2 linked regions of the Geobacillus stearothermophilus ATCC 12980 genome follow. The protein of the gene in region 1 interacts with the protein of each later gene in a pairwise test. Links are inferred from orthologs where the notes say so. Each region holds a gene or a part of one and is shown in the gene's direction. Other genes may lie near its edges. The genes, in order: topA and QSJ10_RS13970.

The links.
Region 2: the proteins of topA (region 1) and QSJ10_RS13970 interact in binary tests that used the Escherichia coli proteins (3 or more experiments, as listed by UniProt). The link is inferred for Geobacillus stearothermophilus ATCC 12980 from one-to-one orthologs.

The regions. Positions count from the first base shown.
Region 1 is NZ_CP128494.1:1,007,556-1,022,444, forward strand. The notes cover bases 1,497-4,394. They hold topA (type I DNA topoisomerase), read left to right. Parts: upstream 1,497-1,856; coding sequence 1,857-3,932; downstream 3,933-4,394. Other genes in these bases: dprA (DNA-processing protein DprA), read left to right, coding at 1,497-1,778; xerC (tyrosine recombinase XerC), read left to right, coding at 4,025-4,394. Also shown: sucD (succinate--CoA ligase subunit alpha), read left to right, coding at 1-833; more of dprA, read left to right, coding at 897-1,496; more of xerC, read left to right, coding at 4,395-4,927; ATP-dependent protease subunit HslV, read left to right, coding at 4,952-5,494; ATP-dependent protease ATPase subunit HslU, read left to right, coding at 5,512-6,906; GTP-sensing pleiotropic transcriptional regulator CodY, read left to right, coding at 6,923-7,702; flagellar basal body rod protein FlgB, read left to right, coding at 7,900-8,289; flagellar basal body rod protein FlgC, read left to right, coding at 8,293-8,745; flagellar hook-basal body complex protein FliE, read left to right, coding at 8,767-9,063; flagellar basal-body MS-ring/collar protein FliF, read left to right, coding at 9,148-10,740; flagellar motor switch protein FliG, read left to right, coding at 10,753-11,772; flagellar assembly protein FliH, read left to right, coding at 11,756-12,535; flagellar protein export ATPase FliI, read left to right, coding at 12,555-13,820; flagellar export protein FliJ, read left to right, coding at 13,859-14,305; QSJ10_RS05515 (hypothetical protein), read left to right, coding at 14,306-14,587; QSJ10_RS05520 (magnesium transporter MgtE N-terminal domain-containing protein), read left to right, coding at 14,609-14,889. UniProt on the Escherichia coli protein: Releases the supercoiling and torsional tension of DNA, which is introduced during the DNA replication and transcription, by transiently cleaving and rejoining one strand of the DNA duplex.
Region 2 is NZ_CP128494.1:2,552,845-2,567,626, forward strand. The notes cover bases 3,919-6,709. They hold QSJ10_RS13970 (YigZ family protein), read left to right. Parts: upstream 3,919-4,888; coding sequence 4,889-5,530; downstream 5,531-6,709. Other genes in these bases: QSJ10_RS13965 (sensor histidine kinase), read right to left, coding at 3,919-4,674; QSJ10_RS13975 (LCP family protein), read left to right, coding at 5,563-6,570. In the rest of the region: QSJ10_RS13945 (ATP-dependent helicase ComFA), read right to left, coding at 1-1,019; QSJ10_RS13950 (hypothetical protein), read left to right, coding at 1,012-1,185; QSJ10_RS13955 (DegV family protein), read right to left, coding at 1,733-2,578; QSJ10_RS13960 (response regulator), read right to left, coding at 2,822-3,496; more of QSJ10_RS13965, read right to left, coding at 3,493-3,918; QSJ10_RS13980 (SH3 domain-containing protein), read left to right, coding at 6,809-9,256; QSJ10_RS13985 (SH3 domain-containing protein), read left to right, coding at 9,474-10,151; QSJ10_RS13990 (SpoIID/LytB domain-containing protein), read left to right, coding at 10,155-11,486; QSJ10_RS13995 (glycosyltransferase family 4 protein), read right to left, coding at 11,593-12,849; QSJ10_RS14000 (glycosyltransferase), read right to left, coding at 13,109-14,191; QSJ10_RS14005 (glycosyltransferase), read right to left, coding at 14,188-14,782.

The DNA.
Region 1 (14,889 bases):
ATACAAAACAGATGATTGAATACGGCACGAACATTGTCGGTGGCGTTACGCCGGGCAAAGGCGGCACGGAAGTCGAAGGCGTGCCGGTGTTTGACACCGTTTCCGAAGCGGTCGAAAAAACAGGCGCGAACGCCTCGGTCATTTACGTTCCGCCGGCGTTTGCTGCAGACGCTATTATGGAAGCGGTCGACGCCGGGCTTGATCTTGTCGTCTGCATCACCGAAGGCATTCCGGTGCTCGATATGGTGAAAGTGAAGCGGTACATGGAAGGGAAAAAGACTCGCCTCATCGGCCCGAACTGCCCGGGCGTCATTACGCCGGAAGAGTGCAAAATCGGCATTATGCCGGGCTACATCCATAAAAAAGGGCACGTCGGCATCGTCTCGCGCTCCGGCACGCTGACGTATGAAGCGGTTCACCAATTGACGCAAGCCGGCATCGGCCAATCGACGGCGGTCGGCATTGGCGGCGACCCGGTCAACGGCACGAATTTCATCGATGTGCTGAAGGCGTTTAACGAAGACGAGGAGACGTACGCGGTCATTATGATCGGCGAAATCGGCGGCACGGCGGAAGAAGAAGCGGCCGAATGGGTGAAAGCGAACATGACGAAGCCGGTCGTCGGCTTTATCGGCGGGCAAACGGCGCCTCCGGGCAAACGGATGGGCCATGCCGGCGCTATCATTTCCGGCGGCAAAGGCACGGCGGCGGAAAAAATCAAGAAAATGACCGAATGCGGCATCAAAGTAGCGGAAACGCCGGCCGTCATCGGCGAAACGCTCATTTCGGTCTTGAAAGAGCGCGGTTTATACGAAAAATGCAAAACGCATTAACATGGGGCTCCGCACGTTGCCGTGCGGGGCGCTGTTTGCCATTGACGCAGAAAGGAGAATGGTATGTACGATACAGTTCGCGACCGGCTCATTCATCTTCACCATTGCCGCGGAGCCGGCTGGAAGACGATCCGCTCTCTGCTTGACGCGGACCCGACGCTTGCCGCTCCATTTTTCATGTCCCCTCAATCCCTTCGCCCGCTCGTTCCGCTTACTTCTCAACAATTCGCTGCTTTTTTCCGCGACCTGCATTCCATTGATCTTCACCGGCTCATCAAAACGTATCAAGCTCGCCGCATTCACGTCATAACCGTGTTCGATGATCACTATCCGCCGCTGTTAAAGCATATTTACGCGCCGCCATGGGTGCTGTATGCAAAAGGGAACGCCGGCTTGCTTCAACAAACAAAGTTGATCAGCATCGTCGGCACGCGGCGCCCGACCAAAGACGGGCTCGAAGCGCTTGACAAGCTTGTTCCGCCCCTTTCGGCCGCCGGATGGACGATCGTCAGCGGGCTGGCTGCCGGCATCGACATTCATGCCCATCGGCTTGCTGTCAAGTACGGCGGAACGACGATCGCCGTCATCGCCGGCGGGCTGGATCATGTTTACCCGAAAGCGCACTGGCCCTTCGCCCGCTATTTGATGAATGAACAGCTTGTCATCGCCGAACATCCGCCGGCAACGAAGCCGCAGGCATGGCACTTTCCGGCGCGCAACCGCATCATCAGCGGACTGTCGCTCGGCACGCTCGTCGTGCAAGCGAAACGGAAAAGCGGTTCGCTCATCACCGCCGCGTATGCGCTCGAGCAAGGGCGGGAAGTGTTTGCCGTCCCCGGTCCGATCGGGGCGGCCGAGGCAGCCGGGCCGAATACGCTTATTCAGCACGGGGCAAAACTAGTGCAGGAAGCGGAAGACATCATCGTCGAATTCCCGTACGTATAATGATCATGTTTGACAAATGCGGCAATAATCATTAATAATAATGAAGATTTCAATTTACTTCCTAGGGGTGGAAGATGGATGTCAGACTACTTGGTTATCGTCGAATCGCCAACGAAAGCGAAGACGATCGAGCGGTACTTAGGAAAAAAATATACGGTCAAAGCTTCGATGGGACACGTTCGCGATTTGCCAAAAAGCCAGATGGGCGTTGATATAGACCGCGGCTACGCATTGAAATATATTACGATTCGCGGCAAAGGCCAGGTGATTAAGGAGCTGAAAATGGCGGCCAAAAAGGCGAAAAAAGTGTTTCTTGCCGCCGACCCGGATCGGGAAGGGGAAGCGATCGCCTGGCATTTGGCCCACATGCTCGATTTAGACATTCACTCAGACTGCCGCGTCGTTTTTCATGAAATTACAAAGGATGCCATTCAACAGTCGTTCCAGCAGCCGCGCTCCATCAACATGAATCTTGTCGACGCCCAACAGGCGCGGCGCGTGCTCGACCGCCTCGTCGGCTACAACATCAGCCCGCTCTTATGGAAAAAAGTCAAAAAAGGGTTGAGCGCCGGCCGCGTCCAATCGGTTGCGCTCCGTCTGATCATCGACCGGGAAAAAGAAATCCGCCAGTTTCAGCCGGAAGAATATTGGACGATTCAAGCGACGTTTCAAAAAGGGGATGAGGCGTTTGCGGCTTCGTTTTACGGGATGGACGGCGAAAAGCGGGAATTAAAAACGGAAGCGGACGTCAAAGCGGTGCTCGCCCGCTTGAGCGGGCCCGCGTTTACGGTGAAAACGGTGACAAAGCGGGAGCGAAAACGCAGCCCGGTGCCCCCATTTACCACATCGTCACTGCAGCAGGAGGCGGCGCGTAAGCTGAATTTCCGCACGAAAAAGACGATGATGATCGCCCAGCAGCTGTACGAAGGGATCGACCTCGGCAGCGAAGGAACGGTCGGGCTCATTACGTACATGCGCACCGATTCGACACGCATCGCCGAAACGGCGCAGCAAGAGGCGGCAGCGTACATTGAGGCCAAATTCGGCGCGGCGTACGTCAGTCAGGAGAAGCGGAAAGAAAAGAACAGCGCGAACGCCCAAGACGCCCACGAGGCGATTCGCCCGACCTCGGCGTTTCGCGATCCGGAGAACGTGAAGCCATATTTGACGCGCGACCAGTTTCGGTTGTATAAACTCATTTGGGAACGGTTTATCGCCAGCCAGATGGCGGCGGCGGTGCTCGACACAATGAGCGTCGAGCTGGAAAACAACGGCGTCGTGTTCCGCGCGAGCGGCTCGACGGTGAAGTTTCCGGGGTTTATGAAAGTGTATATTGAAGGGACGGACGATCAAGCGGAAGAGCAAGACCGGCTTCTTCCGGACTTGACGGAAGGGGAGACGGTCAAGAGCGAGGCGGTCGACCCGAAGCAGCACTTTACCCAGCCGCCGCCGCGCTATACGGAAGCGCGCCTTGTCAAAACGTTGGAGGAGCTCGGCATCGGCCGCCCATCGACCTACGCCCCGACGCTCGATACGATCCAAAAACGCAACTACGTCGTGTTGGAAAACAAACGGTTCGTCCCGACGGAGCTCGGGGAAATCGTTGTCGAGCTGATGCTAGAGTTTTTCCCGGAAATCATCGATGTCGAGTTTACGGCGAAAATGGAAAAAGAGCTGGATGGAATTGAAGAGGGAAAAGTGGAATGGATCAAAGTCGTCGATGAGTTTTACCGCGAGTTCGAGAAAAGGTTGAAAGTGGCGGAAAAAGAAATGCGCGAAGTGGAGATTAAAGACGAGCCGGCCGGGATCGACTGCGACATATGCGGCAGCCCGATGGTGTACAAAATGGGCCGCTTCGGCAAGTTTATCGCCTGCTCCAATTTTCCCGAATGCCGCCATACGAAGCCGATCGTCAAACAAATCGGCGTCAAATGCCCGAAGTGCCATGAAGGAGAGATTGTCGAGCGCAACACGAAGAAAAAGCGGATCTTTTACGGTTGCAGCCGCTTTCCGGAGTGCGATTTTGTCTCCTGGGATAAACCGCTTGCCCGCCCATGCCCGAAATGCGGCGGCCTGCTTGTCGAGAAAAAGTTAAAAAAAGGCGTGCAAGTGCAGTGCACGGCCTGCGATTATGAAGAACAGCCGGAAACATAACGGAGTGTTGAACACAATTCAGAATTTTAGAAGAAATAGTTGCGCTGCAACCAATCATATGGTACGATGTAGAGGCATTGCGGGGTGAGGCGATGAAAAATGCGACATTTGCGTTACAATTGTTCATGGAATATTTACAAATCGAGAAAAATTATTCACAATATACTATTGCGTGCTACCGGCGCGATATTGAGCAGTTTTTCCAGTTCATGAACGAAGAAGGGATCAATGAGCTTGACCAAGTCGCCTACAGCGACGTCCGCTTATATTTGACGAAACTGTATGGCCAGCATTTGGCCAGCCGTTCGGTCGCCCGTAAAATTTCCAGTTTGCGCAGCTTTTACAAATTTTTGATGCGCGAAGGGCGGGCGGCCGAAAATCCGTTTGCGCTTGCGACACTGCCGAAGAAAGAGCAAAAAATTCCTAATTTTTTATACCCGAAAGAATTAGAAGCGTTGTTTCTTGTCAATGATGAAAATACGGCCCTCGGCCAGCGCAATACGGCGCTGCTTGAGTTGTTGTACGCGACTGGTGCTCGGGTTAGTGAATGTTGTCACATACAGCTGTCTGATGTCGATTTTGTGGCGGAAACTGTGCTCATTCACGGCAAAGGAAACAAGCAGCGCTACGTTCCGTTTGGCCGTCCGGCCCGCGAAGCGCTTGAACGGTATATTCATGGGGGCCGACGCGAGCTGACCAGAAAGCTGCGGGCGGACCACCGCTATTTATTTGTCAACGCCCGAGGCAATCCGCTCACGCCTCGGGGAGTGCGCCATATTTTGGATCGGATTGTCGAAGCTGCTGCGCTGACGCAAAACATCAGCCCGCATGTGCTTCGGCATACGTTTGCGACTCATTTGCTCAACGAAGGGGCCGATCTCCGTTCGGTGCAGGAACTGCTCGGCCATGCGCATTTGTCATCGACGCAAGTGTATACACATGTAACGAAAGACCGGTTGCGACATATTTATTTGCAGGCGCATCCGCGGGCATAGCCCGCATGTAAGGAGGGGAAAGCGATGGAACGCTTTCATGCAACGACGATTTTTGCCATCCGCCATAACAGCGCAGCGGCGATGGCTGGCGACGGCCAAGTGACGTTCGGCAACGCCGTCGTGATGAAGCATACAGCGAAAAAAGTGCGGCGCCTGTTTCAAGGCAAAGTGCTAGCCGGCTTTGCCGGCTCAGTGGCGGACGCGTTTACGCTGTTTGAAATGTTTGAAGGCAAGCTGGAACAGGTCAACGGCAACTTGCCGCGCGCGGCCGTCGAGCTGGCGAAAGAGTGGCGGAGCGATAAAGTGTTGCGCCGCCTTGAGGCGATGTTGATTGTCATGGATAAGGAACATTTGCTGCTGATTTCCGGCACAGGGGAAGTGATTGAACCGGATGACGGCATGCTCGCCATCGGCTCGGGCGGTCAGTATGCGTTGGCTGCTGGGCGTGCGTTGAAGAAGTACGCCGGCGGCTCGATGACCGCCAAGGAGATTGCGAAGGCGGCGCTGGAGATCGCCGCTGACATTTGCGTTTATACGAACAGCCATATTATTGTCGAAGAGCTGTAAAAAGGAGGAGGCCGATGATGGCGGAATCGTTGACTCCACGGCAAATTGTTGAGAAGCTCGACCAGTTTATCGTCGGACAAAAAGAGGCGAAAAAGGCGGTGGCGATCGCGCTTCGCAACCGGTACCGCCGCAGTTTGCTCGATGAAAAACTGCGCGATGAAGTAATGCCGAAAAACATTTTAATGATCGGCCCGACCGGGGTCGGGAAGACGGAGATCGCCCGCCGTCTCGCGAAGCTCGTCGGCGCGCCGTTTATCAAGGTTGAGGCGACGAAATTTACGGAAGTCGGTTATGTCGGGCGCGACGTCGAATCGATGGTGCGCGATTTGGTGGAAACGTCAGTTCGGATCGTGAAAGAACGAAAAATGAATGAGGTGAAAGACCGAGCTGAACAACAGGCGAACAAGCGGCTCGTTGAACTGCTCGTTCCGGGCAAACAAAAGCAAACGATCAAAAATCCGCTCGAGCTGTTGTTTGGCGGCCAAGGGAATCCGTCGGACAACAGCTACGGCCATGAGGATGAACAAATCGAGCAAAAACGGCGTCAAGTGGCCTGGCAGCTGGCAAACGGCCAGCTCGAAAACGAGATGGTCACGATTGAAATTGAGGAGCAGACGCCAATGCTCTTTGACTTTTTGCAAGGGACGGGCATTGAGCAGATGGGCGTGAATATGCAAGACGCGCTCAGCAGCCTGATGCCGCGGCGACGCAAAAAGCGGCGCCTGAAAGTGAGTGAAGCGCGCAAGGTGCTCATCAATGAAGAAGCGCAAAAACTGATCGACATGGATGAAGTGACGCAAGAGGCGGTCCGCCTCGCCGAACAGTCGGGCATCATCTTTATCGATGAAATTGATAAAATTGCCCGCAGCGGGGCGGTGTCCGGCTCGGCCGACGTCTCGCGCGAAGGGGTGCAGCGCGACATCTTGCCGATCGTCGAAGGATCGACGGTCATGACGAAATACGGACCGGTCAAAACGGACCATATTTTGTTCATCGCCGCCGGCGCGTTTCATATGGCGAAGCCGTCCGACTTGATCCCTGAGCTGCAAGGTCGGTTTCCGATCCGCGTCGAGTTGGCGAAACTTTCGGTTGACGATTTCGTAAGTATATTGGTCGAGCCGAATAATGCGCTCATTAAACAATATCAGGCACTTTTGGCAACAGAAGGTATAAGTCTTGAATTTTCTGACGATGCTATTCGTAAGATTGCCGAAGTGGCCTTCGAAGTCAACCAGACGACTGACAACATCGGCGCGCGCCGGCTACATACGATTTTGGAAAAACTGCTTGAGGATTTGCTGTTTGAAGCGCCCGATATCGGGCTCGACAAAGTCGTCATCACGCCGCAATACGTTGAGCAAAAACTCGGCAGCATCGTCAAAAACAAAGATTTGAGCGAATTTATTTTATGAGGAGGAGATGGACTCGATGAACTTGCTAGAGAAAACACGAAAAATCAACGCCATGCTGCAGAAGGCAGCTGGGCGGCCGGTCAATTTCAAAGAGATGGCGGAAACGCTTTGCGATGTCATTGAAGCGAACGTGTTCGTCGTCAGCCGCCGCGGCAAACTGCTTGGCTTCGCCATTAAACAGTCGATTGAAAACGAACGGATGAAACGGATGCTTGAGGAGCGCCAGTTTCCGGAAGAATACACGAAAAAATTGTTCAACATTACGGAAACGTCCCCTAATATCGATATTAATAGCGAATATACGGCGTTTCCAGTGGAAAATCGTGACTTGTTCAAAACCGGTTTGACGACGATCGTTCCGATCAACGGCGGAGGCGAACGGCTCGGCACGCTTATTTTGTCGCGCCTTGATCGTGAGTTTGATAACGATGACCTGATTTTGGCCGAGTATGGCGCAACGGTCGTCGGCATGGAAATTTTGCGTGAAAAAGCGGAAGAAATCGAAGAGGAAGCGCGCAGCAAGGCGGTCGTGCAAATGGCGATCAGCTCGCTTTCTTACAGCGAACTTGAGGCGATTGAACATATTTTTGAAGAGCTTGACGGAACGGAAGGGCTGCTTGTCGCCAGCAAAATCGCCGACCGCGTCGGCATCACCCGTTCGGTGATCGTCAACGCCCTGCGCAAGCTTGAAAGCGCCGGCGTCATCGAATCGCGTTCGCTCGGCATGAAAGGAACGTACATTAAAGTATTGAATGACAAGTTTTTAAGCGAACTGGAAAAATTGAAATCAAGCTGAACGGCATAGCTGCCTAAGCCCGCTGGGTATTTTGGCCCGGCGGGTTTTTTGTTGTTGACAAACATCTTTGGCATCGTTTTTCTGTCATGGCATCTTCGAAAAATAGTACCAAGTTCCGTCTATACATTAGGTTTTCTTTCCTGTAAAATGAAAATTAGCAGAAACTGTCGAAAAATAGGAGAAAAGAGGGGATTCCATTGGCGCTCTTTTCAGCGACGATCGGTTGGCTTGAACAAGGGCTTCGCTACGCTGCGCTTCGCCAACAGGCGATCGCCGACAACATCGCCAACGCCGATACGCCGGGCTATAAGGCGAAAGATGTGCGCTTTCAGGCGGAGCTTGACCGGGCGCTTGCCCTTGAGGCCAAACGGACGGATCCGCGCCATTTTCCGTTTCGAAACGAACAGAATGGAAAAATTGTCGTGACGACCAATGCCAGCATCAGTTACAATCATAATGGAAACAGTGTCGATATCGACCAAGAAATGTCGAAATTGGCAGGAAACCAAATTTATTATAACGCTCTGATTGAGCGGTTAAACGGCAAATTCAATACGCTAAAGACGGTGATCAAAGGAGGAAAATAGGCTGTGTCCGTGTTTCAAAGCTTAAACATTTCGGCGTCGGCGCTCACCGCTCAGCGGCTGCGCATGGACGTGATTTCTTCCAACATCGCCAACGCTGATACGACGCGGGCCCGCTTCGTCAATGGCGAATGGGAGCCGTACCGACGCAAAATGGTCATCATCGAACCGCAGAGCGGGGCGTTTTCGGGCTATTTGCAGGCCGCCCTCGGACGTGCTGAAGCTGTCGGCAACGGCGTTCGGGTGCACGAAATTGCTGACGATCCGGCTCCGTTTAAACTCGTCTACGACCCGGACCATCCGGATGCGGGCGCAGATGGCTACGTTCGCCTGCCAAACGTCGAACCGCTCAAAGAAATGGTCGATTTGATCGGTGCGACGCGCTCGTATGAGGCGAATGTCACCGCGCTGAACGCTTCAAAAGGGATGCTCATGAAGGCGCTTGAAATCGGGAAATAAGCCGAAGAGGAGGAATGACAAATGGTTGATGGAGTGAGCCGCATCGGGCTGGCGCCGGCGGCCGCCGCTTCAAGCCCGGTGAAGCCGGCAGCGGTGCAAAAGCAGTTCGCCTCCTTTTTCAAAGAAGCGCTCAACAATGTCAATAACGCACAAATCGAGGCAGATGCGCTGACAGAAAAGCTTGTCCGTGGGGAAAACGTCCAATTGCATGATGTGATGATCGCGTCGCAAAAGGCAAGCATCGCGCTGCAACTGACGATCGAAATCCGTAACAAAGCGGTTGAGGCGTACCAGGAAATGATGCGCATGCCGTTGTAGACAGCAAGGGACGATACATACAGAGCCCGCCATGGCCGAACGGTGGCCGCGGCGGCTGTATGGCTGGATGATCGGGGGAATCGTATGAGCAACAAGTGGAAAGAGTGGTGGGGCCGGGCCCGTTTGTTTTGGCAAGAGCGGACGAAAAAACAGAAATGGCTTGCCGCCGGAGGCGCGGCTACGGTCCTTTTGATCCTTGGCCTCGGTATTTTTTTCGCCTTCAGGACGGAAATGGTGCCTCTATACAGCGATTTGACGCCGCAAGAAGCCGGACAAATCAAGGCGACGCTGGATCAGCGCGGTGTTCCCGCCGAAGTGACGGATGGCGGCACGACAATTAAAGTGCCGAAAGAGCAAGTGGATGCGCTGAAAGTCGAGCTGGCCGCCGAGGGCATTCCGAACAGCGGGGTTATTGATTATTCGTTTTTCGGCCAAAACGCGAGCTTCGGCATGACCGACAACGAGTTTAATATGGTGAAACTGAAGGCGATGCAAACGGAGCTCGCCAACTTAATCAAAACGATCGACGGCGTCGAGGACGCGAAAGTGATGATTAATCTTCCGCAGCCGAGCGTATTCGTTTCCGATGAAAAGGGGGAAGCCTCGGCTTCGATCGTGCTGAAGACGAAGCCGGGCTATGAATTCAGCGACGAGCAAATTCGGGCTTTGTATCATCTCGTCGCCAAAAGTGTTCCCCACCTCTCTACAGATAATATCGTCATTATGAACCAGTTTTTTGAGTATTTCGATTTGAAAAATGAAAACAAAAATTCGACAGCGGCGGCATTCACTGAGCAGCAACAGATCAAACGACAAATCGAACGCGACATTCAACGGCAAGTCCAGCGAATGCTCGGCACGATGATGGGGCAGGACAAAGTCGTTGTCTCGGTGACGGCCGACATCGACTTTACACAGGAAAAGCGAGAGGAGCAGTTGGTCGCTCCGGTGGACGAAAAGAACAATGAAGGCATTGCCGTCAGCGTCCAGCGCATTAAAGAGACGTACTCGGGAAGCGGTGCGCCGCCGGGCGGCACGGCCGGAACGGGGACGAATGAAGTGCCGGGCTACCAAGGAGCAAACGGCGGAACGAACGGAAACTATGAGCGGACCGAAGAAACGATCAACAATGAGGTCAACAAAATTAAAAAACAAATCGTAGAAAGCCCGTATAAAATTCGCGATCTAGGCATTCAAGTGATGGTCGAGCCGCCAAATCCGGATGATCCGAATTCATTGCCGACGGAAACGGTCAATGACATTCAAAAACTATTAGGGACGATTGTCCGGACGTCGATTGACAAAGAAGAAGCGCAGGCGCTGACCGACCAGGATGTCAATAGCCGCGTCGTCGTCTCGGTGCAAAAGCTCAACGGCAAACCGGCATTCACCGAACCGGCGCCGGTTCAGCCGGCGTGGCGGTGGTACGCGGCCGGCGGAGGCGCGCTATTGCTCATTGCCCTACTGCTCTTCTTCTGGCTGCGCCGCCGCCGTGAAGATGAAGAAGAAGAAGAGGAGGAGGAGCTCGCATTCGCCCCGCCGCTTCCGGTCGAGCCGGATTTGCCGGAGCCGCCGGAGACGGAGGCGGTGCTGCGCCGTCGGCAGCTGGAGCGGTTGGCGAAAGAAAAACCGGATGAGTTTGCCAAACTATTGAAAACATGGCTATCGGAAGAGTAGGAGGAGCGGCGTATGGCAAAACGCGATCGGAAAGGCGGGCTGACGGGCAGGCAAAAGGCAGCCATTTTGCTCATTTCCCTCGGCCCGGACGTATCGGCCTCCATCTATAAACATTTATCCGAAGAAGACATTGAAAAGCTGACGCTCGAAATTTCCAACGTCCGCCAAGTGGCGGCCGAGCAAAAAGAGGAAGTGCTTGAGGAATTCCGGCAGCTCGCTTTGGCGCAGGATTACATCGCCCAAGGCGGCATCGCCTACGCGAAAGAAGTGTTGGAAAAAGCGCTCGGCCCGGACAAGGCGATGAACATTATCAACCGTCTGACATCAGCGCTTATGGTGCGGCCGTTTGATTTCGCCCGCAAAGCCGACCCGATGCAGCTGTTAAACTTTATTCAGCATGAGCATCCGCAAACGATCGCTCTCATTCTTTCGTATTTAGACCCGGCGCAGGCGGGGCAGATTTTATCAGCGCTGCCGCAAGAGATGCAGGCCGATGTGGCCAGGCGCATCGCGCTTATGGACAGCACGTCGCCGGAGATCATTAGCGAAGTCGAGCAAATTTTGGAGCGGCGGCTGTCGGCGACAGTGATGCAAGATTACACGCAAACCGGCGGCATTGAGGCGGTCGTCGAAGTGCTGAACCAAGTCGACCGAAGCACGGAGCGGACGATTTTAGAGGCTTTGGAAATTCAAGACCCCGAGCTTGCGGAAGAAATTAAAAAGCGGATGTTTGTGTTTGAAGACATCGTTACGCTCGACAATCGCGCCATTCAACGCGTCATCCGCGAAGTGGATAACAATGACCTTATGCTGGCGCTTAAGGTGGCGAGTGATGAAGTGAAAGAAATTGTCTTCCGCAACATGTCAACAAGAATGGCCGAGACGTTCAAAGAAGAAATGGAATATATGGGCCCGGTCCGGCTGCGTGATGTGGAAGAAGCGCAATCGCGCATTGTCGCCATTATCCGCCGTCTCGAGGAAGCCGGGGAAATCGTCATCGCCCGCGGGGGAGGAGATGATATTATTGTCTAGCGTCATTAAAGCGCCGGCATTGGCCGGGCGCGCCGGCAAAAAGACGATCGCTGTGCAGCGCTGCATTTTCGATGTTCCGCCTTCGAACGAGGATCGGCAAAAGGAAATCGAGGCGATTTCCGCCGCCAAAGAAGAGGCGGCCGCGCTTCGCCGCCAAGCCGAGCAATATTGCGAGACGGTGCGCGAACAGCTGGCCCGTGAACGGGAGCAATGGGAGCACGAGAAAGACCGGCTTAGGCAGGAAGCGCGCGCCCAAGGGTACGAAGACGGCTACGCCGCCGGGCGCGAGGCGGCGCTTCGCGAACACCGCGAATGGATCGACCAAGCCCGCCGCTTGGCGGAGCGGATGAATCACGAATTTTATGCGAAGGTCGAGGCGGCGGATGAGATGATGCTCGAAGTGGCGCTGAAAGCGGCGGAACGCATCATCGGCGCCACGCTCGAGCGAGACCGGAGCGCGTTTTTGCCGCTTGTGCGCCAAGTGCTGCAGGAAGTGCGGCGACAAACGGAAGTGTCCGTTTACGTGCATCCGGGTTGTTATGAGACGGTAGCCGAACAGCAAGAATTGTTGAAATCGCTATTTCCGCACCGTGTCGATTTGTTCATCTATCCGGATGAGGCGTTGCCGGAATACGGTTGTCTCGTGGAAACGCCGTTCGGCCGCATCGATGCCAGCGTAGACATGCAACTTGAACGGCTGCGCGAAGCGCTCTACAGACGGCTGAAGGAGGGAATGTCCTCTGAACTGGCAGGCGCTTCTTGAGGACATCGCCACCGTCGATTTGTACAAACGATTCGGCAAAGTATCGCGCGTCGTTGGGCTCATGACCGAATCGAAAGGTCCGGGCAGCTCGATCGGCGACCTTTGCTACATTCATGAAACGAGTGGCCGGAAAATTCCGGCGGAAGTCGTCGGCTTTCACGAGCACCACGTCTTGCTCATGCCGTTTTCCGCCATGACGCATATCGCCCCCGGCTGTTTGGTGGAAGCGACCGGCAAGCCGCTCGAAGTGTATGTGGGCGATGCGCTCATCGGCATGGTTCTTGATCCGCTCGGCCAACCGTTGGACGGTGCCCCACTGCCGCCCGGGCTGAAGCCTGTGTCGGTCGACCGCGATCCGCCCAATCCGCTCACCCGGCCGCCGATCGCCGAGCCGATTGAAGTCGGCGTGCGCGTCATCGACAGTCTGCTGGCGGTCGGGAAAGGGCAACGGGTCGGCATTTTTGCTGGTTCCGGCGTCGGCAAGAGCACGCTCATGGGAATGATCGCCCGCCGCACATCGGCTGACGTGAACGTTATCGCCTTAATCGGCGAGCGGGGGCGCGAAGTGCGCGAATTTTTAGAGCGCGATCTTGGGCCGGAAGGATTGGCCCGTTCCGTCGTCGTTGTCGCCACCTCGGACCAACCGGCGCTCATGCGTGTCAAAGGGGCGTACACCGCGACAGCGATCGCCGAATATTTCCGCGACCAAGGGGCGGATGTCATGCTGATGATGGATTCGGTCACCCGCGTCGCGATGGCGCAGCGGGAGATCGGGTTGGCTGTCGGCGAGCCGCCGACTACAAAGGGCTATACCCCGTCGGTATTCGCCTTGCTCCCGAAGCTGCTCGAGCGGGCCGGGACGAGCGACTCAGGCACCATTACCGCGTTTTATACGGTGCTCGTTGACGGCGACGATATGAACGAGCCGATTGCCGATGCGGTGCGCGGCATTTTGGACGGCCATTTTGTGTTGGAACGCCAGCTCGCGAATAAAGGCCAGTACCCGGCCATTAACGTGCTGAAAAGCGTCAGCCGCGTCATGCCTCATATTATCAGCGCTGAGCACCGCGAAGCAGCGAACCGTTTCCGCCGTCTCCTTTCCACTTATATCGATTCGGAGGATTTGATTCAAATAGGGGCGTACAAGCGGGGGGCATCGCGAGAAATTGATGAGGCGATTGAACGTTATCCGCAAATGATGGCGTTTTGCCGCCAAGAAATAGAGGAAAAGGCGACGCGCGCCGAAAGCATTGATGCCCTTTTCCGTCTCATTTCGCCGCCATGACGGGGGCACAGCGTTAAGAGGGGGAAGGGTGATCCACAATGATGTCGACATTTCGGCTGCAAAAACTATGGACGATGAAGGAAAAAGAAAAGCAAGCAGCGCTGGCTGAATACGAAGAAGCGGTGCACAAGTTTGAGCAGGCGGCCGAGGCGCTGTACAAGTTGCTCAAGGAAAAAGAACGATGCGAGGCGGAAAGGGACAGGCGGCTGCAAGATGGCCTCGCTGTCGGGGCCATTCGCCATACGCTGCAGTATCTCGCCAGTTTGCAACAAACCATTGATCACTATCAGCTCATCGTCATGCGGGCGCGCGAGCAAATGCAGTGCCGGCACCAGCGCCTCATTGAGCTCAATATTGAAGTGAAAAAGTATGAGAAAATGCAGGAGCGCGTGCGGCGGTGGACAGAGCAGCGCGAAAAAGAGGCCGAAAGCCGTTTGCTCGATGAAATAGCCGTTCAGCGCTTTGTGCGGCAAGGAGAGTTATAGATGGCGGGCAGCAAACTTCAGCAGGAAGAAACGGCAAGCCGGTGGCAATGGATGTTGTTCGTCGTTGTCGTCCCGAGCCTCTTTGCGGCTTTCTTCCTCTTGCTGATTGCAAAGGCGGCCGGCATTGATGCGGTGAAGGCGAAACAATGGGTGGACAGCGTGCCATTCGTCGCCGAATGGTTTGATTGGAAGAAGAAAGAAAAGACGCTGGCCAACACGATCGAGACGCAACAGCAGACGATCAAGCGGCAAAACCAAACGATCGCCAAGCAAAAAAAGTAAATTGAGCAGCTAAAAAGCGAATTGGCGGCAAAAGACGAGGAAATTGCCCGGCTGTCGACGCAGCAACAGCTGCCGACCCAGCAGGAAAAAGGCGGCGGACAAGCGTCTGCGGTGGATGTCATCAGCATGTACGACGCCATGTCAGACAAGCAGGCCGCGGCTATTTTAGCCAAGCTGCCGGAGGATGAAGCGCTTGAGGTGCTGAGCCGGCTCGATAGCGACAAAGCCGCGGCTATTTTAGAACAAATGCCGGCCGAGCAGGCGGCGAACTTGCTTTCGTCATTGCATAAATGGGCAGGGAG
Region 2 (14,782 bases), 1.5 Mb from region 1 along the record:
ATATGGGGAACGAACAAAAACGCCTGCTTTCTCTGTTCCAAACGATGGAGAACCCACGCAAGGACGTTTTCGGGCAAGCGGCCGCGCTCTAACCGCTTGCGCCAATTGCCGCACCATTCGAACACGGGGACGGGGAGCGGATGGCCGTGATAGCGGGCGGGGATGACGACGGCGTTCCGTTTGCCACGCGCAATGTCACGCTGCCAAGCGCGGGAGGGAGTGGCGGTGAGATAGATGAGGCTTGATCGTTCTTTCCGCGCTTGACTGACGGCGTATTCAAGCATCGGTTCAACCGAATACGGGAAGGCGTCGACTTCATCGATGATCATGACATCAAACGCGCGGTACGCGCGCAACAGTTGGTGGGTAGTGGAAAGAACGAGCGGGGCGATTCGCCCGCGCTCATCGCTTCCGCCGTGCCATACGGCGAGCGAAACGCGCGGGAACGCCTGGCGGAAGCGCGGAGCCAGTTCGCGGACAACGTCCACTCTAGGCGTGGCGAGGCCAACGCGCCAACCTTCCTCCAAGGCGGCAGCGATGGCGGGAAACAACATCTCGGTTTTCCCTGCCCCGCATACGGCCCAAACGATCAGCTCGCTTCGGTCCAGCACCGCCTGTCGGACAGCCTGCGCGGCCTCCGCTTGAGCGGCGGACAGCGTCCCATCCCAAACAAGCGGCGCCTCGTGCGGCTCGGACGGAAGCGGCATCGTCACGTGCACAAGGTGAGTGCAGGAGCTGATGCGCCCCATCACGAGACACTTGCGGCAATACGCACAATCTGCCCCGCAGCGGGCGCACGGAAACGCGGCAAAAAGATGAGGATCGTTATTTCCGCAACGGACGCAGCGCCAGGCGCGCGCTGTTTTGATGAGCCCGGGCTGTTCGTGAAGCAAACCGGTCTGGATGGCGGCAGCGACTTCTCCATCGGGAAACGGCAGCTGCTCTCGGGGTAGGCGCTGGCCATTGAGCCAGACGACAAGCGGCGAAGCAGCGGTTGATGGGGGATGTACAATGAGCATCACTCCTTTTGAAATTCAAGAAAAGCATGTTCCCGAGCTGGGAGCCAAAAAGAGCGGGTGGCGCAGTGATGCGGTAAAAACGCGCTCCCCCAGGTTGAAAGGCTTTGAGCGCATCAATGAGCCAGTGTTATGGAGAAAGAGCAGAGCTGACGATGTTTTTCCCTAAAAGGCGGGTGGAAAACCGCTGTTCCCCTTGATCGATGAGTTGAATGTGTGAAAAGAAGGAACGACGCTACAAGGTTTTTCTAGTTGAGAAACGAAGCGAGAAAGCGGTTGTGCTAGCAAATCACCGCCCTTCTAACAAAATGATGAAAAGATGGGGAGGAAGCAAAAAACGGCAGCCTTCGATCGGCAAAGAAAGTGGAGGCAAAAAGGGCTTCCCAATGGAGTCAAGATGTGGTTTGACCCTCTTTTTCACGACATATCGACCTTCGAAAGAAAAGGATAAAGCGAAATCCGACAACATCAAAGATCCACAGAGAGTCATCGAGTCGATCGACAACGTGTTTCGACAACATTCCCAGGGAAATAGCGACAAATTTTTCAGGAATAGAAAACGTTCGACAAGTTCGGCCAGTACCGCATCTCCGGTCCGTTTCATAAGGAGGTGAGAAAACGAATGTAAAACAAATTCGCCGCCGCACAAGGCGGGGCACACCGTTCCGCCTTGTGCTCGGCTGCAGCGCCTCAAGGCGGCGCTTTGCGGCCTCGACTTATGGCTGATACCACGTCAGCCCGAGCGCCCCTTCGCCGACGTGCGTGGCGATGACGGGGCCAAAATAGCTGATCGAAAATTCGACGTGCGGATAGCGGGCGGCCAGCTCATCGCGCCAACGGCTCGCTTCATCGGGCTGGTTGGCATGGATGATAGCGGCTTTGAGCGGAACGCCTTTGTCCGCATCTTCGTCAAACAGCTCCTCGATGCGTTGCACCGCCTTTTTGCGCGTGCGGATTTTTTCAAACGGCACGATCACTTTGTTTTCAAAGCGAAGGAGCGGCTTGATTTGCAAGAGGCCGCCGATGAACGCCTGCGCGCCAGTGAGCCGTCCGCCGCGCTGCAGGTGGGACAAGTCGTCGACCATAAAGTAGGCGCGCAACGTCCGCTTCATCTCATCAAGACGGGCGAGAATCTCCTCCGGCATTTTCCCCGCCTTCGCCATCTCGGCGGCTTCGATGGCGTAAAACCCTTGCGCCATGCAGCTGATTTCCGAATCATAGGCGTAAACGCGCAGACCATCGACCATTGTTCCCGCCGTCACCGCGCCTTGATACGTGCCGCTGATGCCGCTTGAGAGGTGGATGCTGATGACAGCGTCGTACCCTTCCTCACGAATGGCAGTGAACAAGTCGACAAATTCGCCGACTGAGGGCTGCGATGTCGTCGGCAGCTTAGGACTCTGCTTGATTTTGACAAAAAATTCATCCGCCGTCATATCGATCTCTTCGCGATATGTTTCGTCCCCAAAAATGACGCTGAGCGGAATCATCCGGATGCCGAGCCGCTCGCGCACGTCTTTCGGCAAATAAGCCGTGCTATCGGTGACAATCGCAATTTTCACAGGCGCCATTCCTTCCTGATTCAGCCTTTTCTGCCATTATACCAAAAAGACTCGTTGTCCACCACCGCTCGATGCATGAGGAGGCAAAGAACGCGGGCAGGCCGTGAAGCGGAACATCGTTGATCCTCATGCAACGCTTTGCCCAAGCCGCTCCTTCGCCGTCAAACGGCGCATCGATGCCACAGGAAGCCGCTTCGATCGTCAACGCACCGCTGCAAAGACTGACGAGAGCCCCCGTTCCGTTCAGCGCACCTCCACCCAGCCGTTTTTGATCGCAACCACAACGGCTTGCGTCCGGTCATTGACGTTTAATTTTTGCAAGATGCTGCTGACGTGGTTTTTCACCGTTTTTTCGCTAATGTACAGCGCTTCGCCGATGGCGCGGTTGCTTTTGCCGTCGGCCAACAGCTGCAGCACTTCGCACTCGCGCCGCGTCAATAAATGCAACGGACGACGCACTTCTTGTTTGACCGCCACGCCGCCTTTTTCCGACGTCAAGCGGCGGTATTCGCGAATCAAGTTGTGCGTCACTTTCGGATGCAAATACGATCCGCCTTCCGCGACGATTCTCACCGCCTCAATGAGCGTATCGGTATCCATCTCCTTCAGCAAATACCCCGTCGCCCCCGTCTGCAAAGCGCGCATCACATAGTGTTCATCGTCATGGATCGACAGCACGACGACTTTCGTATCAGGGTAAGCTTCGATCAGCTGTTTCGTCGCCTCCACGCCGTTGATGTCCGGCATGTTAATGTCCATCAGCACCAAATCGGGGCGGTATGTTTCGACGATTGAAAGCGCTTCGCTTCCGTCGCTTCCTTCCGCCACGACTTCAAAATCGCCCTCAAATTCCAAAATGCGCTTGATGCTCTCGCGAAACAGCTGGTGATCGTCGATAATCGCGATGCGTGTTTTCATCGTTTCCTCTCCTCCTTGTTCGCTTCGTCAGTCGAACGGTCGAGCGGAACGCGAATGAACACGGTCGTTCCGCTGCCAATCTTTGAGCGGATGTCGAGCGTGCCGCCGAGCAGCTCCACCCGCTCCCGCATTCCAATCAAGCCGAACGCATTTTCTTTTTTGACCGATGGATCAAATCCTTTGCCATCGTCTTTGACACTGACAAGCAGATGGTGGCACGTCACTTCCATTTTGACGTCGATATGGCGCGCTTCGGCATGCTTTAAGGCATTTTGCACCGATTCTTGGACAAGGCGAAACACGGCCGCCTCCATCCGCGACGGCAGCCGAATTTCTTCGCCGATATGTACAAAGGAAATATGGACTCCGTTATTATATTCTTCGGTCGTTTGCAAGTATTTTTTTAGCGTCGGAACCAATCCTAAATCATCAAGCGCCATCGGCCGCAAATCGTAAATGATGCGGCGCACTTCGGACAAAGCCGAACGCACCATTTTGCGAAAATCACGAATCTCGGCGATCGCCGCCTCTGTCCCTCGCTCTTTGATCACCTTTTCGACGAGATCCGATCGAAGCAGGACATGCGCAAGCAGCTGCGCCGGGCCGTCATGGATTTCCCGCGACAGCCGACGCCGCTCTTCTTCCTGGGCTTCGGTGATTTTCAGCCCAAATTCCTGCTTTTGCTTCGCTCCTTCAACGAGCTCGCTGACCTGGCGGAAATCGCTGTTTAAGTAGTGGAGCACGACCGTAATTTGCCCGACTAAATAATCGGCGCGTTCGATAATTTGCGCAAAGCTCGCCAATCTCCGCTCGAGTTCATCACGGCGCAGCCGCAGCTGTTTCTCCCGCTCGCGCACCATCGTCAGCTTCATATGCAGCTCGTGCGCCGCTTCATACGCCTCGCGAATATCTTGCTCCAAGTGGGTCGAAAAGTTTTGGCTCACTTCCGACAGGCGGCGGCGCGCCCGGCGCGCCTCCATTTCGAGCCGGTCCGCTTCTTCGATCGCCTGCACGGTCAGCCGCTTCACCTCCTCAAGTTCGCGAAGCAAATGGTCGTGCTCTTGACGCGACTGCTCCCCGATGCGGAAAATTTCGTCTTTGCTATGTTGAACGGTGTCGATCATTTTTTCGACAATCCGATCTAACTGCTTTACGTCCCACTGTTTTGCCTTAGCCATTTGCCAACCTCCAACATCGCTGCCAAGCGGTGCGCATGGGCGCCAGCAAAATTTGTTTGAAGGAAAAAAGTTGTCGATTTATAATAATAAAAGCATGCTCTATCTATTGCTCTTTTATTTTTAGTTTACCATAATGAGAGTAGAGCGCTAGCCGTTCTTGCAAAAATAAACAAATAAACCGTTTGCACGATGTTGATCGTTGAGGTGTTTCGTTTTGTTGCAAAAATATTACACGGTTAAAGGATACGGTGAACACGAAATCGTAATTGAAAAATCACGGTTTATCTGCTATGTCAACCGCGCGGAAACGGAAGAAGAGGCTATCGCCTTTATTCAACAGATCAAGAAGAAGCATTGGGACGCCACCCACAACTGCTCCGCCTATTTGATTGGGGAGCATGACCAAATCCAAAAAGCGAACGATGACGGTGAGCCGAGCGGCACCGCAGGGGTGCCGATGCTTGAAGTGCTGAAGAAAAAAGGATTGAAAGACACCGTCGCCGTCGTCACCCGCTACTTCGGCGGCATCAAGCTCGGTGCGGGCGGCTTGGTGCGTGCATACAGCCGCGCCGTCTCAGAAGGCCTGAACGCCGCAGGCATCGTCGAACGCCGGCTCATGCGCGTCATGCAGGTGACGATTGACTATTCGTGGCTTGGGAAGGTGGAAAATGAGCTGCGCTCTTCCGTATATACTATTAAAAATATCCAATATGCCGACCGCGTCACGTTTGATGTTCTCGTTCCCGAGGACGGCCAGTCTTCGTTCGGCGAGTGGATGACCGAACTGACAAACGGAAGGGCGGACATTCAGGCGGGAGCGATGGAGTATGCCGAACGGTTGCTTCCGTCTTCCTAAAACGACACCGTAAAGGAAAGAAGGGTTAAACGATGAATCATACAAGAAAAACGGTGAAAAAGCGAAAGAAAAAAAAGCGGCTCCGCCGATTATTTTTGCTCGTGTTTCTTCTTTTGCTCGGGGGTGTTGGCGCCTTTGGCTACAATATTTACTCCGAGACGAAACAGGCGTCAAGCAAAATGTATCAAGCGCTTGATCCATCAGGCAAGCCGGCAAGAAACATTGAGGTGCGCAAAGACCCATTTACCGTTCTGTTAGTCGGAGTGGAAAACCAGTACCACGACGAGGAGGGGCGGTCTGATGTCGTCATGTTGTTGACCGTCAATCCGAAGACGAACAAAGTGTATTTGTTGAGCATTCCCCGCGACACGCGCGTTTACATCCCGAACGAAGGGCGGAAAGACAAAATCACCCATTCTTACAGTCATGGCGGCATTCAATCGACCATTGCAGCCGTCAATGAGCTGATCGATGTACCGATTGACTATTACGTGACAACCGATTTTGACGGGTTCCAGAAAATTGTCGATTCCTTAGGCGGCGTCACGGTGGATGTTCCGTTCACATTCAAAGCCCAACTGACCGGCTCCCTCAAATGGCATACGTTCCATAAAGGCAAACAAGAGTTGAATGGCAATGAAGCGCTCGCCTATGTGCGCATGAGAAAATCGGACCCCCGCGGCGACTTTGGCCGAAACGAGCGGCAAAAACAAGTCATTCGTGCCATTATTGACAAAAGCACATCCATCACCTCGCTGCCGAAGCTGGATGACATCATCGCCGATTTAGGGGATCACGTGCGGACGAACATCCCTCCGGCCGATTTGTTATCGTTCATCTATGTCTATCAAAAAATGAAAAACGCGGATGTAGAAAATTTGCATTTGAAAGGATACGACGAAACAATCAACGGCGTGTACTACTACATCCCCGACGAGCAATCGGTCAGCTCAATCAATAAAACGCTGCGGCAAGCGCTCGAGACGTCCAACGCCTCCCTCACGCGCAGCAATTCACCATCCACACAAAACCAAAATTAACGATCACAAAGAAGGTGCTCCCAAAAGCAATGGGGCGCCTTTTTCCATTTACAGCGTATATCATGCCGCAATGATGATGAAAGAACACAACTTTTCATGTCCTCTGTTTTTTTCTCTTTTTCAACAAAACTTTTCATTTTTTCTCATAATAGGACTGAATTCGGGTTGGATAAAACGGCAAAATTCGCTATGATAGTATAGAAAACGCAAACTTGAGAAAAAAGGGGGGATCGAATCCTTGAAAAAAACGCTTCTTTCCGTCTTGTTAGCGACTTGCCCGCTGTGGCCGTCGGCCGCCTTGGCCGCCGATGGAAGTCCGTCCTCATCCTCACCGACACTCATGGTCGCGGAGCATAACGCTTTGCTGAGGAGAGGAGCGACGGATTCCTATCAAATCGTCGAATCCATTTCCGCTGGCCAACAAGTAAAGGTCATCGACAAGTTCCAAAACGCTGCTGGCGAAACGTGGTATCGCATCGAATATAAGGGCATCACAGGCTGGGCGCGGGCAGACGACTTTTCTGAAGCGCATGTCTCTTCCGCCTTCCCTAACGTGATGTTCGCCAAGCAAGACTCGTTGCTGAGAAGAGGGGCAACCGATTCATATCGGTCCGTTGGCTCGATTCCCGCTGGCCAACAAGTGAAAGTCATAGACGAGTTTCAAAATGCCTATGGTGAAACGTGGTACCGCATCGAGTACGGAGGCGTCACCGGCTGGACGCGTGCGGACAGCTTTTCTAACCAACCGCCTTCCATGCTCGTCGGAAAGCGTGCGGTGATCGCCGCCAACGACATCGCGATGCGCAAGGGGGCATCCCCTTACTATCCGGTCGTCAAAACACTGTCTAACGGCGATGTCGTCTCCATCATTGCCGAGTTCACCAATTCGCTCGGGGAACAGTATGTGCGTGTGGAGTGGGCGGGAGTCAAAGGATGGGTGAAAACGGAACAGATCTACATACCCAAACAGCTTCCGACACTTTTGCCGACATTCATGAACGTTGTGCAGTCCTCCCCGGTTCGCCGCGGGGCGAGCGTCCATTACCGCGCCGTCGCCACAGTGTCACGCGGTCAATCTGTCAAAGTGATCGATTTGTTCGTCACAAATGGTCAGGAACTTTGGTGCCGCGTTGATCTCGGACATGTCCGAGGATGGGTGTCGGAAAAAGTGTTGACGATGTCATCAACCATGTCGGTTCCAAGCGGTGTCTCGGATACGTCCAGCGTCTCAGGCCAGCCGCTGACGGTCAGCGTTTCGGTCGCCAATGTGCGGCAAGCTCCATCTTTAAAAGCAAAAGTCGTCACCCAACTGAAAAAAGGAACCAAACTGAACAGCCTGTCAAGCGCCAAAGATGCGTCGGGAGCGCTTTGGTACAAAGTGCCCCTCAATGGAAAAACGCTCGGCTGGGTGCACGAGACGGTCGTAACCAAATCCTACCTTTCCCCACCAGCCAACCAGGGGATGCAAAAGCAGGTGACAACCGCTAATGCGGCGCTGTTTGCCGAACCTTCGTTGAGCGCCGCCGTCATCGAGCGGATTGCGAAAAACCGAACGGTCACGGTTTTGAAGACGACAGAAGCATCTCCGTTCGACTGGGTGCAAGTCACCTCTGCATCGGGGAAAACGGGATGGATGCCGGTGTTTGAAGTAAAAGCCCCATCCTACGTATACGTCAAACAGGCGGGCACTCCGCTGCGCCGAGGTGCATCTTCGAACTATCAATCGTTGAAGGCGTTGGCAGCGAATGAGCGACTTGCTGTCCTTTACGAATATCATGGATGGCTGAATGTCGAAACATCCAATGGCGTCCGCGGATGGGTGGAGGAATCAAGCACCTCTACCGTCGCCTTAAATAGTCTCGTTGAACCGACTTTTTCGACCATCAACGACAATGCCTATTTGACGTGGAAAAAAACGTCTAATTTCCGCGTCTCCTATTCGTTGTTGCCGGGCAATCGTCTGAAAATCACCGGCTCGTTTTCCTACGCTGAAGTCCCGTCGACCGATATTCCAGGCATACAAACCGTGGAATGGACCGGCAGCAGCCTGCTCATCACCTTTGAACCGGGGTACACGTTCACCCTTCGCCATTACAGCGACCGATTGGCGCTGAAAATTCTCGAGACCGGACTCAAGGGCAAAAAAATCATCATTGACGCAGGGCATGGGGCGCACGACACCGGGGCGATCGGCCCTGGCGGCACGCGGGAAAAAGATATTACTCTCGACACCGCCTTATTGCTAAAAGAAGAATTGGAGCGGGCCGGAGCGATCGTGAAATTGACGCGAAGCACCGACATCTTTTTGGAGCTGTCTGAACGGACATGGATCGCCAACAGTTCCGACTACGACGCCTTTATCAGCATTCACGCCGACTCGTACTCGCGGACATCTCGCGGAACGACAACGTACTACAACGTATCGAGCAACTTCAATGGGCCAAAAAGCGAGCAGTTGGCCGCCATCGTGCAAAAACATCTTGTCCAACAGCTCGGAACATATGACCGCGGCCATAAAACGCAAAACTTTTACGTCAACCGGAAAAACGAGCTGCCGAGCATTCTCGTTGAGCTCGCCTTCATCTCCAATCCAAATGAAGAGGCGCAGCTCAAAACGAAAGCGTTCCGCCAAAAAGCGGCCGTCGGCATTCGCGAAGGACTGGAAGAGTATTTCAGCCAATTCTAGTTTGTTCGCGTTCGGAGAATAATAGCATGAGAAGGCCGGTAATGCAACGGATTGCAAAGCTTTACGACGGAGTTCGTCAAACTGAGAAACATGGCAGCATCGCGTTTTCATTCCTTGCGATTCCTCATGAACCGAGCGAATCCGTTGTTTTTCACCGGCCTTTTAGGAAAGCTATTATTCTCCTTTCTTTCCATATCCAAAAACGGGGGAGATGAACATGATGAAACGAAAAGCCAAATGGGCCGTTGCTGCCAGCCTGGCGGTCGGAATGACGGCAGGCGCCCTCTTGTTTACGCCATCGGCGATGAAAGCATCAGAAGAAGTCGTGTTAGCGAGCGTCGACTGGGTGACTTCCCAGCTCAACCCGATGAAAAACGACATTGCCAACCTGAAAGCACAACTGGCCGCCCAGCAACAACAAATTCAACAACTTCAACAACAACTTGCTAGCAAACCCGCTTCGCCTTCTTTGCCTTCTGTCGTCTATGTAGTGAAAAACAATGCGGCCGTCCGCAGCGGAGCGTCAACGAGCTACCGCGTCATCACTTATAAACAGGCAGGGGCTTCACTGCAAGTGGTCGGGGCGCACCTTACTTCCCAAGGATTGTGGTACAACATCATCCTCTCCTCATCGTTGAAAGGTTGGATTTATTCCGGCGATGTCTCGACATCCGCCGTCAGCAGCGACAGCACCAAGCACGTCATCGCCACGGCCGCGGTCAATATTCGAAAAGGAGCGACGACTTCTTATCCGATTATTGCGACCGTTCCAAAAGGGACAGAGATGGTCTATATTCAGCCGTTTACCAACAGCAAAGGGGAGAAATGGTACAACGTGCAACTGTCTGATGGGCGTCAGGGTTGGATGGCCGCTGAATTTGGTGAGGTGAAGTAGACGGTGAAAAAATTGGCGTGGTTGGCCGTCGGCCTGTTTTTGCTCATCGTCTCTCCTTCCGCGTCGAACGCCGCTGGGGTGAAAACGTACAACAATACCGTGCAAGTCCTTTTATATAAAGGGACATCGGTGACAGTCGCCGTCGAAGGAAACTATCAAATCGTCAATAAAGAGACGTTGACGATCACCCCGCTGCCAAGCGGGACAAATCTGACATTTCAGTCTTCCTCTTCGACCGTGTTTGTCACGTACAATGGAAAGACGGATTTTTCAAGCACCGGATTTACCATTCAAGAAACGATCGGCGCGGCGCCGTTGTCGCTTGTCAAGGTGAACCAAACGCGGTATCGGGGAAGCGTCGACATTCGCCTGCAAAACAGCGCCTTGTATGCTGTCAATATTTTAGATATGGAAGATTATTTAAAAGGAGTCGTGCCGAGCGAGATGCCTGCCTCTTGGCCGCTTGAGGCGCTGAAGGCGCAAGCCATTGCGGCCCGAAACTATGCCTATAAACATAAAACAAGTTTGACGACCAATCCAAACACACAGACGTATAAAGGATATGATGGAGAATCTCCACGATCGAACGCGGCAGTGGATGCAACAAGAGGATGGTATCTGAAATATAATGGCAGTATCATTGAAACGTATTACCACTCGACAAGCGGCGGCAGAACCGCCAATGTAAGCGACGTCTGGAACTCGTCGCAAACCGCCTACCCATATTTGGCGAGCGTCGATGACCCGTATGAATCATCGCCGTACAGCCGATGGTCATTCACCTTCTCCCCAGCTGTGCTGTTGCGTTCGTTCGGGTTCAACGATCCATCGGTTGTTTTATACGACGTCTCGATCGCCAAAACCGGCGCGAACGGAGAAGTGGGGGCCGTCACGATTGAAACCTCGGCAGGCGAAAAAACGGTGAAAGGCAATGAAGCGATCATCCGCAAACTGTTCCCGCTAGACGGCAATCAATTTTACGGCATCTTGCCGTCCAACTGGTTTGACATTCAAGTGCAAAAAAGCGGCCCATCCGTGTCGATTCAAACGGCCAGCGGCAACATCGCCGCCTCTTCCTTGTCATCTTACTCCGTCCAAACAGGGATCGGAACCGTTTCGCTCGCCGGCGTCGAAGGAATCAAGGTGCAAACAACGGATGGCATCGTGCCGCTTTCCGCCTCGCCGTCAGGGGTTAGCTCGATCACTGTCACGGGAAAAGGATGGGGGCACCGGATCGGCATGAGCCAATACGGAGCAAAAGCATTTGCCGAGCGTGGATGGACGGCGGAGCAAATTTTAGAACACTACTTCCCCGGTGCTGAAGTCTCGTTCTAGCGACAGAGTCCATGATGTCATACGGGATTTTGCTCTCCACCTCGGCATCACTCGGGAACAAAAAAGGGCGTCCTTCTTTGTGAGCGGAACGCCCTTTCTTCTTTTTCTATTTTTCTGTCCATCTGACGGATTCGCGTTTTGTTTCATCGCCAAGGGCGTGAAGCAAATCGTCGACAATGCGAATCCATGAGTATTGCTCCACCGCCAACTTACGCCCATTTTCCGCCATCTTTTCGTATTCCTCGCTCGGAAGGCAAAGCAACTCGAGAACCGCGGCAGCGATCTGTTCAGGATTTTCTGGAGGAGCGATTTTTCCGCAATGGTATGTTTCTAAAATCTCGGCGCTCTCCCCTTCGCCGCAATACAGCACCGGGGTTCCGGTGGCGATCGCCGGGAAAATTTTCGACGGCCTTGCCCCTTTAAACAAATCGATGTTGCGCAGCGAAACGATGCTGTAATCGGTGATGGAGAAAATCTCCGGCATCTTCTCAACAGGAACGGATCCGTAAAACGTCACATTGTCAAGGCCGAGCTCTTCTTTTAACGCCATCAGCTTTTCTCGCTCTTGGCCATCGCCGACAAACAGGAAATGCGCCCGTTCATCTTTTGCTTTGACGATGGCCGCCGCCCGCAGCACCGAATCGAGCCCTTGGGCGTATCCCATCGTTCCGGCGTACGTAAACACCACTTTTCCTTCGAGCCCTAATTCCGCAAGCAACTCTTTGTTTTTCGGCAGCGGGCGAAACACATCCGTGTTGACGCCGTTCGGCAATAAAAAGACATCCTCGGGCGCCTTTCCTTGTTCAATCATATAATCGCGAATGCCTTCTGTCGCGGCAGCGATTTTCCAAGCCTTCCGGTATAAAAACAGCTCGAGCCATCTCGCCATTCGGATGAACAGCCGATTTTTCAAAATGCCGAGCTCAACGGCCGATTCCGGCCAAATGTCAGCGACGTTGAAGACAAACTTCGCCCGTTTCAACTTCGCGCCCACGTACCCGGTGATCCCTAAAAACAACGGCGGGGAATTGCAAATGATCACATCCGTCGGCTTCGCTTTCACAAGCAGCGAATAAAACGAGCTGAACGTAAACGAAAAATACGAAGCGAGTCGCTTCCAAAAGCTCCCCTTTGGCGACGGATAAATCCATGTCCGATGAACGGGAATGCCCTCCCATTGTTCGAACAAATAAAACAGGCCGCGGTATGGCTTGGGGATGACGCCGTGCGGATGATGCGGGAATGCCGTAAGCACTTCCACTTGATGCCCCCGTTTGATCAGCTCTTTGCTCACCTCATACACACGAATTTGCGGTGCGCCCGTTTCCGGCGGGAAGTGTTGGCATAGGTAAATGATCCTCATCGTCCGCTCCACACCACTTTCCCCCAAAATCGCAAACGAACGTTCCATTTTGAGCGCCAAGAGGCGAGCGCAAACGAGGCGTGGAAAAAGGGCAACGCCCCCCTGGCATCGTTCCGCTGTCCTTGGATGTATAGTCGTTGCCGTAAGCCAACGGCCATCACGAGCTTGCCAACGGAAAGCCGCCGGCTTCGCGTCCTAGCCGCCGCTTTCGGCAACAAACGAGCACCAACCGCGGCGGCTGATATGACGGCTTTGTTCCTCATCGACTCCCTCCACCGCCTTTCAACGTTTGTTCATACAATCGGATCATGCGCATCGCATTTTCCGTCCAATCGTAATGTTCATGAACATGGTTGACGCCGTTTTCCCCCATTCGTTGCCGCAGCCTCTCATCAAGCAACAGCCGTTCGAACGCCTCCGCTAGCTTTTCCGGACTGTTTTTCGGCACAATCAACCCCGTTGTTCCCTCACGGACGACTTCCGGCAATCCACCGACGTTGGAGACGACAACGGGAACGCCGCACGCCATCGCCTCGACGGCGGCAACGCCAAAACTTTCGCTGTCTTCAGTCGAAGGCACGGCGAAAATATCCATTTGATTGATGTACAGTGGCACTTGTTCGTTCGGAACTTTGCCGACAAACGTCGTCACGGATTGGATGCCGAGGCGGGCGCACAGCTCCTCGTATTCACTTCGCTGCGGCCCATCGCCGACGATCAACAGCTCCGTTTGTGGATGCCGCTCGTGCACAACGGCAAACGCTCGAATCAAATCAGCGATCCCGTACTTGTCCGAAAGAGCTTTCACTGTGCCGATCGTCACGGTCCGTTTCGGCTGTTTCGGCAATGGTTTGAAGCGGGCGACATCCACCCCAAACGGCGTCACCTCGATCGGTTTGTCCGTATACTTTCCGGTTTCTTTCGCCATCACATGACTTGTCGAACAAATGACATCCGCTCGCTGCAATGTATATTCAAGCATCCGTCGGTTCCAGCGATTGGCATTCGGAAACTGATACACGTCGCGTCCCCAGACGGAGACGTAAAACGGATGATACGAAGCAAGCGCCCCGATCAACCCGTAGCTGGAGGCATAATGGGCGTGCAAAATATCTGGTCGAAACGAAGCGAGCAGCCGCTTTAATGAAAAGACAGTGGAAAAATACGACAACTTCCCCGGCAGCCATTTCGGCAGCACGACTGTCTCGACTTCTTTCGCTTGCTCCGGCCCGTAATGGTCTTTAAACGTCACGACTTTCACATCGATGCCTTGCGTTTGGTAAAAGCGGGCCCACTTATGCGTATGGATCGATTTGCTTGGAGCCAATAAGGCGACTTTCATCGGAGGCCCCCCACCAACGTTTCTTTCACCTTTTCCACTCTCGCTTCCCATGAATGTTTCGCCATAAACGTCCGCGCAATGCGCAAGCGGCACTCCTCGAGCATGTCCGCCATCTTGGCGATCGCTTCTGCCATCGACGACGGGTTGTCGTCGCAAATGACGCCATACCCATCCGCTTCAATCAATCGCTTTTGCGCCGAGCAAGCGGTGGCGACAATCGGCAGGCCGCTCGACAGATAGTCGACCAGTTTGACGGGAACGGAAAAATCATTATACTCGCTCCGCCGCCGCGGGATGAAGGCGAAATCCATCTCCGCATACAAACGGTCGAGCGCTTCGCCGCTGACGTGCTCGACGCGCACTTGCAAGGCGGCAAGCTCTTCTTTCACCGCAAGCGGCTGCCGCTCGTACTCGTCTTTTCGGCAGACGACGGTGAGCGAAACAAGCGGCTTGCGGCGGTTTGCTAAGCGAATCGCCTCAAGCAGGAGCAAAAGCCCATAGTCAGCATTGTTGATGCCGCCAACATAAATGGCATTCAGCGGCTGTTTCGCCGTCCCGAACCGCTGAAACGGCTTTTGCTTCCCACCCGGC